2 regions of the Vibrio sp. Vb0667 genome follow, and region 2 is predicted to be linked to the other one. Evidence: predicted binding sites of a transcription regulator. Region 2 holds the regulator's gene; the other holds the start of a gene.
What was found. The regulator PurR, encoded in region 2, represses purine synthesis genes. The targets are predictions, from matches to a motif close to TNANGNAAACGTTTNCNTNA.

Region 1 (4,791 bases), on a different contig from region 2:
TGCAAACCCCAAAGTAAAACACTCGCAGTTTCTATGGCTGATTTGGCTAGCGGCGATCCTCATCATCAGCGGCTTAAGTTTCCTCGTGATCAAAAAACTCAAGCAGAATAGAAAAGCGCGTGAAGCCAAAGAGGAAAGCCAAAATCAACGAATGGCGGAAAAAATAAAAGAGCTAGAGTTTACGAACAAGCAACTGAAGCGTCAGTTAGAGAAACTATTCAGAGAATTTAAGAAATCCAAAACTCAGGCAGAAAACCATAAGCTAAGCGTCGCGTGTGCTATGTTTGGCTACACACCACAAACCATCCCTGATTTACAGGCAATCAAGCTACGCTATAGACAGTTATCAAAGCTTTATCATCCTGACACAAGGGGCAGTGAAGAAGAAATGAAGCGACTCAATCATGCCTTTAAGCTCGTTTCACAAAATGTTACAAAACAGTAAAAATAGGTCAGGATACTTTGGCTGCCATGCTTTTATTCCCATATAATCAAACACCGCAATCGATCTCCCTCTCAAAGAAATTAACAGACATTTAACTTAAGTCTCGCTTTTATGCCATAATGCCCGGCGCAAAATAACACCTAACGACTCAAATTAATCTAGGTGGGGAGAAAATCAATGTTCACTGAAGAAGGCACCTGTGATTGGTGTAAAAAACCTAGTCTTGTAACTCGTCACGATTATTTAGATGGCAAGCACCATTACTCATGTAAAGCTTGTTACGACATGGCAAAAATCGACGTGCGCCTATTTAACCAAGGCGAATTGCAAATGCGCGAACGCTTGCAACGAGCGAGCTAAGCAAGACGGAATCAATGGAACTGATTTTCAAAGGCGCCTTTTAAGGCGCTTTTTTGATCGGCCAAGCCTATTTCCAATTTCTATCTCGTATTCCCTCCTATCCTACATAGCACGTCGCATCGGTTATCAGCCCTCTCTTACTGTATACAAACCACTGTCCATGAAACAACACCTGTATATACAGTAGTAAACCCCTGTATGTATCTCGTCCAGTTTTCTACTCACCTCACATTTTTAAATTGATGTTAGACATATCAAAAATGAAAAACAACCACATAAATTCAATTACTTAGAATCAAATCCTTTTATTTCCTTCTCAAAAAACCGCAAATAACTTTTGAGAAACTGGTTGATCAGGTCACCAAAACAAACTACTGTATACACATACAGCATGTATAAAGGAACAGTAAGATGCAGTTACAAAGTCAATCTCATACATACTCTCGTTACAACGTATTGGCACAAGCAACTAAGCCCATGGCCGTTTCGGATCAGCTTCTATCTAAGCTGGCTGTTTTATCGCAGCAGAAACAATGGATTTTGTTTACAGCAGACTGCCCTCGTCCAGACTTTGAACAACTCACTGCTTCTAATATTTGCTGTAAAAACGTTATTCAAATGAAGCCCTCTCAACAGCTTTCAGAAGTCGAGATCGTGATAAAAGCCATCCGCTCAGGCAATGCCAGTGCTGTTGTCGCATCCAATAAAATTGCACTTATGAATCAATCTATGTTGCGCGACATGGCGCAGCGCTATCAGTGTGAAGTCTTTTTCGTCGAAGGCAGAGTTAATAAGTACCACTAATAAGTTCGACGTTATCCATCCTGCATCTCGCCTCCTTTTTAAGGGGGCATTTTTTTGTATTAAAGAAAACAAGCAAACGTTTGCTTTTTCTCTGGCGAGTTAAAATAGTTCTGGTATGATGCCCACATTCGATTTATTCAGCGCCCACATTTTGCTGAATATCTTCTCTTTCTGACGTTTGATTAAGATGATAGGAATGTCGCAATGAGCCTTGCTAATCAAGTACTTGCCGTCAATGACGACCTGCCAATTCGCACCCATAAACCCGTTCATAGTGGAAAAGTTCGTTCAGTTTACTGGTTAACTGAAGAAGACAGCGCCCGACTGATCAAAGAAAAAGGATACGATGTCGCTCCAGATGCGCCTTTGGCTATCATGGTGATTAGCGACCGAATCTCTGCATTCGATTGTATTTGGCATGCTGAAGGTGGTCTTAATGGTGTCCCGGGTAAAGGGGCTGCGCTTAATGCGATTTCTAATCACTGGTTCAAACTGTTCAAAGAAAATGGCTTAGCAGATAGCCATATTCTAGACATTCCTCACCCTTTTGTTTGGATTGTACAAAAAGCCAAACCGGTAAAAATCGAAGCCATCTGCCGCAAATACATCACGGGTTCGATGTGGCGCGCTTACGCAAATGGCGAGCGCGAGTTTTGTGGAATCCAACTTCCTGAAGGGTTAGGAAAAGACAAAGCACTGCCAGAGTTGCTAATGACCCCATCCACAAAAGGCATTCTAAAAGGCATTCCCGGTGTGCCAGAAGCGGATGACGTAAATATTACTCGTCAAAACATCGTAGACAACTACGAAGCATTTAACTTCTCAAGCGCTGACGATATCGCACTCTACGAAAAATTGCTGAAAGAAGGCTTTAACGTTATCAGCCAAGTGTTAGAAGAAATCGACCAAATCTTTGTCGATACCAAATTCGAATTTGGTTATGTTCATGATGCTGCTGGCAATGAAAAGCTGATTTACATGGATGAAGTGGGTACACCAGACTCGTCTCGTATATGGGATGCTAAAGAGTACCAAGCAGGTCACATCGTAGAGAACTCAAAAGAAGGTTTCCGCCAGTTCCTACTTAACCACTTCCCTGACCCAGATATCTTGCTAAACAAAGAACGTATGCCAGAGCGTGAAGCACTCGCTCGTGATAATGCTTTACCCGTCGAATCTTTGATGGCGATTTCGAGCACCTACATTGGTATTGCCGAGAAGATTACAGGCAAGCCGATTCATTTGAGTGAGAATCCGAAAGCGGAAATCATCGAAGTTCTGAGCAAAGAATACGGATTGATTGACTAGCACTGTCGCTAGATTGCTAAACGCTTTCCAATAAAAAGTCCGCACTAGCTTGCGGACTTTTTTCATATTAGGTTCAGTTTAGCTGATGTTTAACGTAGTGCCATCTGTTGTAAAGGCTGACTTAGTCGTCACCTGATATGTTTTGTCTTTAATCGTTGATACGAAATACCAGGTCGACTCTGCCTTGTCGGGCGTAAAAGTAACGCGCATAAAGCCACGCTGTTTGATGTCTGCCCACTGTAATTCTGACACTAAGTGCGGCAGCGTGTATTCCATTTGAGCGATCGCGACAGGGTCTAACGCGAGGTAGGCCTCTAACCCAGGGGAACTCACCGAGCTAGTCGCAAACTCTACCCCGATAGGATGCTTAGATACGTCTTTAAGCTCACTTGCCCATGCGTTGTGCGTATCTCCTGCCAAGCAGACAAAGTTACCACTGCTGGCTTTGGCCAGTTGATAAACTTTCTCTCGCTCAACGTAGTAACCATCCCATGCATCTAGGTTATATGGCAAAGCAATGGTATCTAAACTTGGGTCAGAGAGATAACCCGTAATCGCAGAGTTTACCGCTAATAACGCCTCTGTTTTTTGTTCTTCAGTGGCAGTAAACAATTGAAACATCGCGGTCATAACCGAACTTGGCAACTCCATACGAGACATTAACACTTGTTGCCCTAGCACATTCCAAGTTGCGTCGTGCGTACTGAACGCATCCATCAGCCAAGCGAGTTGGTCACCGCCTAACAGCTCTCGGTCTTGACTGCGCGACTGAGCAACTAAACCGCCAATAGCTTCCATCGTTGGTGAGCTGAGCGAGAAATAATCCAACGGTTTATCACGCCCCACAAGTCGCGTGTCGAGCATCATCAAATTGACTAAACTTCCAAACGAAAACTGACGGTAAATCAGCATGTTTGAGAAAGTGTTTTCACGAACGGGCAACCATTCTGTCCACGCGGCAGCCGCAGCTGCACGACGATCATTAAAACTGCCTTCCTCTTCTTGATGGTTTTCCGCACCATTTTTCCAACTATCATTTGCAAGCTCATGGTCATCCCAGACAGCAATCATTGGTAGGCTCGCATGTAACGCTTGCAGATCAGCATCTTGGCGATATTGCGCATACCGTTTTCGGTAATCATCTAAGGTAATACATTCAGTGCCTTTGCTTGGCTCTCGCCCTAGTGCCTCAGCATCTTCACTAGCGTAGCCACCAGCACCATACTCATAAATGTAATCACCGAGATGAAGCACCACATCAAACGGGTCTTGCTCATGTTGATTTAAAATCTCTCGATACACATGGAAATAGCCAGCAGGATAGTTTGCACAAGAAACAACCGCCATGGATGCCTTTTCTACACCATCCTCTGGTAATGTTTGAGTTTGCCCGACTTCGCTAGTGACATCTCCAACCATGAATCGATAGTAGTAGCGAGAATTTGCGTTGAGATTTTGAACATCGACTTTTACCGTGAAATCTCGGCTCGTGTCTGTGGCAAAAGTGCCACTTTGCACGATATCAGTAAAATTTTCGTTAGATGAAACTTGCCAGCTTACATCTGCGTAGCTTGCTGAGGTCGTAACACGAGTCCAAATGATTACTTGTGTTTGAGTAGGATCTCCACTCGCCACTCCGTGCTCAAAGGTAACCGCAACAGATTCACTAGCATCGCTACCACAGCCCACCAGCCCGGTAACAATCGCCGTTGAAGAGGCAGCTTTCATAAAGTCTCGACGAGACAAAGACATATTGACTTCCTTTCTTATTGTGTTTGTTTTTATGCCCAAATGACGTGGTGACTCAATCATCCTTGTATGCCAATAAGGGACGTTAATTCGAACTTACAGTACCAACCACTTAGTCGGTAATT
Region 2 (4,791 bases):
CGCGAACTTCACAGTAAATTTGTTCCACTTTAAGCAGCTCACATACAATGTGTGCTTCTGCTGGGTTTTTAGCGATAAATATTTTCATCAAAATACCCACTTCACCAATTACGAGTTTTGCTGACTTGGTGTCGGCCTTACTTTATTCATAACCCATTTAGTGATGATTGGAAATAGTCCCAATAGCGCAAAAGACGCTAATACTGCGGGTGAAACAATGCCCGATAGGCTTTCAATTGTTGCTAATTGAGTACCTGCATTCAGATATACGGCTGTGCCTGGCAGCATACCTATTTGGCTAGTGAGATAAAATCTACCTACAGACATCGGCGTTAAGCCCATCAGTAAGTTGATTAGAAAGAAAGGGAATACAGGGATTAGACGCAAGGAAAATAGATAAAAAGCTCCGTCTTTTTCGACACCTTGATTAATTGCGTTGAGTTTATTTCCGAATTTGTTTTGTACCCAGTCACGCAATAAGTATCGGCTGCTCAAGAAGGCCAGTGTTGCCCCCATAGTGCTAGCGAAAGAAACCAGTAGCAAGCTTGTCCAAAAACCAAATAAGGCTGCACCAAGTAAGGTGACTACTGCCGCTCCTGGGATAGAAAAAGCGGTAATTGCAATGTAGGTAAAAAAGTAAATCGCAGCCGAGAATACAAAATTCTGATCGATGTATGTAGTTAGTGCTTCTTGTTGGGCTTTTGCATTCTCTAAGGTTAAATACTGGCCAAAGTTAATACCTAAAAAGACGATAGCCGCTAGTAGGATGAGACCTAAAATCAGTTTCTTATTCATAATTTTGATTCCAATTTGGGATATATGTAATAAGACAGTAGGAAAACCGAAAAAATTTCACAAAAAAACCGCAGATTAGACTGCGGTTTTACAAGATAGTTTTTAGGCCGACTTTTATTGGAGGCCGTTCATCAACTCATCTCGGCGAGCTTGAGGTACCACACTCCAATGAGTGCCGTTGATAGCACCTTCTAGTGCCCATAGCAACTCAATGTTGACGGTTGCAGAGTGCGTATCTCTTATCGCTTTATAGGCGTTAAGCGCACCTTCCTCTTCAAGCTTCTCTACGGATTCGATGCCGGCTTTTTTTAGCATGCGCTCGGTAGCCAGTCGTAAGTTAGGCAAATCTTTCAAACGGTTAGGCTTTGTACTTGCTTGCTGTTCTTTCTCAAGCTTTGCCTTTTTCAATGATTGATTCGCTACTTCGATTAAGCGTTCGCTTGATTCCCATAAATCGCTGGAAATAGCGTAGTACTTTGTAACGACTGGGAAGCCACGTTTTTTATAAACGTAAGGCTTTAGCCCTTGTTTCTCGAAGTCAGATGAAGTTTTTTGGTCTGCTCTGATATGAAGCTGATTGTTTACCACTAGTGCAAACATTGTTTCATCAGCGAATAGTCCGAAGCCACCAAACATTGAGCGCGACTTGATATTACCAAGTGCCTCAAATAGCTTCATAGAGTCTTTGAGTATCGGTTTATCCATGTTTTGTTATCTCGGTGTAATTAATATTACGCCACCAAAAGTCAGGTCCGAGAGAGTAGCAAACATGCGTAAAAACAATGTCATTACAGAGTAAAGTCATTGCTTACACACTTGCCATCGGTAACCCCGCTACCTTCCATATCGTAATATGGTTCAGGCCGGAGGCTTTGCGTCCCACTCTTTCGAATGGTTTGCCCTGTGCGTGACACAATGAGCATACTTCTTATATTGAATTAACATCACGGTTTAGCGTTAAAAGTGTGATTTTGGTTCAATAAAAATGATAGATTGAATGCTCTATTTTGCATATGGAAAGGTGCAAATTGGCCTTTGAAAAGGAGTTCTTAATATATATTACATTTATATAAAACAGGGAGTTAACGTTAGTCAATTGTTATTAGAGCAGTGTGAAGTATTAGAGAATGCTTAATTTTCCCAAAAAAATAAGCGCCCCTGTAGAGCGCTTATTTAACACGGTTAAATACAGTGAAATTTAGTTCATTTTTTTCACAGTATTTCGAATTACAAGCTCAGGTTGCATTTCGAAAATTCGTTTTTCGTGTTCTTTATCTTTGATACGCTCAAGTAGAATTTCGAATGCATTTTTACCAACACGACGTTTAGGTTGGTGGATAGTCGTTAGCGGTGGAGAGAAGTATTCCGCAAGCTCGATGTTGTCGTAGCCGATCACTGAAATATCTTCAGGAATTTTGATCCCGTTTTGTTGCAAGCGGCTCATTAGGCCTAGAGCCATTGTGTCGTTAAAACAGAATACCGCCGTCGGGCGCTTGTCCATTGCGGTAATTTTATCTGCAACTAATACGGCCGTATCACATTCAAAGTTACCTTCAAGGATCCAGTCTTCATTTACAGCTAGGTTCGCTTCGCTCATTGCGCGACGGAAACCTGCAATGCGCTCTTGGCAAGCAAGCTTTTCAAAATGACCGCTTAGACAAGCGATATCCGTATGACCATTGTCAATCAGATGTTTGGTTGCAATGTAGCCACCTTCTTCTGAGTTATCCATGATCTTGTCTGCTTGTGAGCTCTCTGGGCCCCAATCCATGACCACTTTAGGAATGTCCGCATGACGGTCAAGCATCTCTTTTAGTTCTTCGGTTAAGTCAGAACACATCACAAGGATGCCATCAACGCGCTTTTCAGCCAGCATACGAATGTAATCGCGTTGTTTTTCGTAAATCCCGCCTGTGTTACATAAAATCAGAGTATAGCCTTGGCGGTAACAGTAGCTCTCAACGCCATCAATCACTTCTGAGAAAAATAGGTTAGTTGATTGAGTTACTAACATGCCAATCGTACGAGTTGAGTTGCATTTTAGGCTGCGTGCAACGGCACTTGGCGCGTAATTCAGCTCGTCAACGGCTTTCATTACTTTTTCTTGCGTTGCTTCTGCAACGAAACGCGTTTTATTGATAACGTGCGAAACTGTCGTAGTGGAAACGCCGGCTAAGCGAGCAACGTCTTTTATCGTGGCCATAAATGGTGTCCTGTATCGAGCTACTGAAATATGTCGTATTGGATGTACCTGATGCTCTAGTGGTTTCACACCTAGCAATCTAAAATTGGCGCTAAGTGTCTCGGCAGCGGTTGATCCAAGTGCGACAAAAGGGTGCGTAGCAGCATCGGTCGATGAATTTTATCTTTTTTCTATCTGATGAGAAATTGCCATCAACCTGTTAAGAAAACACAAAAACCGCTATATTTCAGCGGTTTACATATAAATCATATTTAATCGTTTGCGCTCACATTTTAGCCCTATGTGGACTGACTAGCAATGTTTTCAGCAAGAGATTTGTGTATTTGAAGTCACATTTTGACTGCTAAATAACCAAGCGTCTTTGCGCTAAGTTAAGGCAAACGAATATTATACCCAAGTTACTTACAATTGGTCACTTTCAGGCATACAGGAAGCCCGATAGGCAGGCTCCCTAAAAATAGGCGGCAATTATTCACCAAGAAGGTAGGCGCTGTCTAGTTTACAAAATGCAACTAATAGTTTCGCGACACTCGAGTAAAATCCAAATTCGTCGAATTTTTTACATTTGTCTGAAAACTGAGGTAACCAAGACATCAATTGTTGCTGGATAAAGTCGTTTTGTTTAACGAAGGCTTCTTCCATGTGTTTTTCTTGTTCAAGCTCGTTTGAGCGGATAATCATGTTCCCGAGAAAGTCGAGCTCAACGGCTAAGTGATCCGCAGGTTCCTTTAGGTTTTCGTCTACTTGAACGCCAAATTCAGCCATCAACTTTTCCATTTCCTCAGCTGGCTTGTCATTCAGTAAACCTGATTCACCAATGTACATGGATGCGTAAGGAAGAGCGCCGTATTTTTCTGTCTTCAAAAACAGTTCACAAAAGTCAGCTGCAAGCTCTAGTTGTGCATCTTCACGATCTTGTAACCGATTCAATGCATCAACTAGGCTATCAACAGCTGGTTTCAGCGACTCATTTTCACCTAAACCTGCGAGAAAACTGCGAATTTCAACACTGTGATAGGCTTCCAATTCTTTCTCTGTTAGTTCTTTTGCGAACAAGCTCGAAAACCACCAGTAAATTTCAGCGCGTTTTTCATTAAAAGCTTTCACTTCTTGCATTTTGGGCTCCTGAATGATGCTTCAAGTCATGCATCACAAAGTCAATTAGGGATATCCCCTAAGTGTAATCAATTAAAATGAATAGCAGTAACTATAATTGTTATGTTTTATGGTCAAAAATGACCGTTTATTAATAGCAATGGGCAAGCTTGTTTTGAATCAATAAAAACGCTAAATCTTGCGTTTTAATGTATCTATGACTAGAAATGTTACTAGTTATGAATAGAATACGTCTTGGATAATAAGAAGACAGAAAAGTGGTGTAAATGAGCTATCACGTATTAGTCGTAGAAGATGATGTTGTAACTCGTAGTAAGCTTGCGGGGTATTTCCAAAATGAGGGCTACCAAGTCAGCGAAGCAGAGAGTGGCGCAGAAATGCGTGAAGTTTTGCAAGCGGGCGATGTAGACCTGATCATGCTGGATATTAACCTGCCTGGTGAAGACGGCCTGATGCTTACTCGTGAGTTACGTAGCCAATCGGATATTGGTATCATATTAGTAACAGGACGCACGGATAGCATTGATAAAATCGTAGGCCTAGAAATGGGTGCTGACGATTATGTGACAAAACCTTTTGAACTGAGAGAGCTGTTAGTTCGCGTTAAAAACTTGCTGTGGCGTATTTCAGCAGCGCGCAGTGGCAGCTCGAAAGCGAATGAAACCAGTGAAGAGCAC

Region 1: the regulator PurR is predicted to act here: its motif matches at 1,678-1,697, upstream of R8269_RS14205 (phosphoribosylaminoimidazolesuccinocarboxamide synthase).

The regions. Positions count from the first base shown of each region.
Region 1 is NZ_JAWPOL010000014.1:36,448-41,238, forward strand. Features, by position in the region: gene R8269_RS14190 (hypothetical protein) at 1-445, shown strand, start outside; gene R8269_RS14195 (hypothetical protein) at 623-805, shown strand; gene R8269_RS14200 (SulA-like leucine-rich domain-containing protein) at 1,217-1,609, shown strand; gene R8269_RS14205 (phosphoribosylaminoimidazolesuccinocarboxamide synthase) at 1,814-2,917, shown strand; gene R8269_RS14210 (alkaline phosphatase D family protein) at 2,996-4,669, opposite strand.
Region 2 is NZ_JAWPOL010000005.1:84,461-89,251, reverse strand. Features, by position in the region: gene R8269_RS08455 (DUF2007 domain-containing protein) at 1-88, opposite strand, end outside; gene R8269_RS08450 (TVP38/TMEM64 family protein) at 109-795, opposite strand; gene R8269_RS08445 (TfoX/Sxy family DNA transformation protein) at 910-1,500, opposite strand; cyclic di-GMP riboswitch class I at 1,617-1,706, opposite strand; gene purR (HTH-type transcriptional repressor PurR) at 1,994-2,998, opposite strand; gene torD (molecular chaperone TorD) at 3,467-4,114, opposite strand; gene torR (two-component system response regulator TorR) at 4,381-4,791, shown strand, end outside.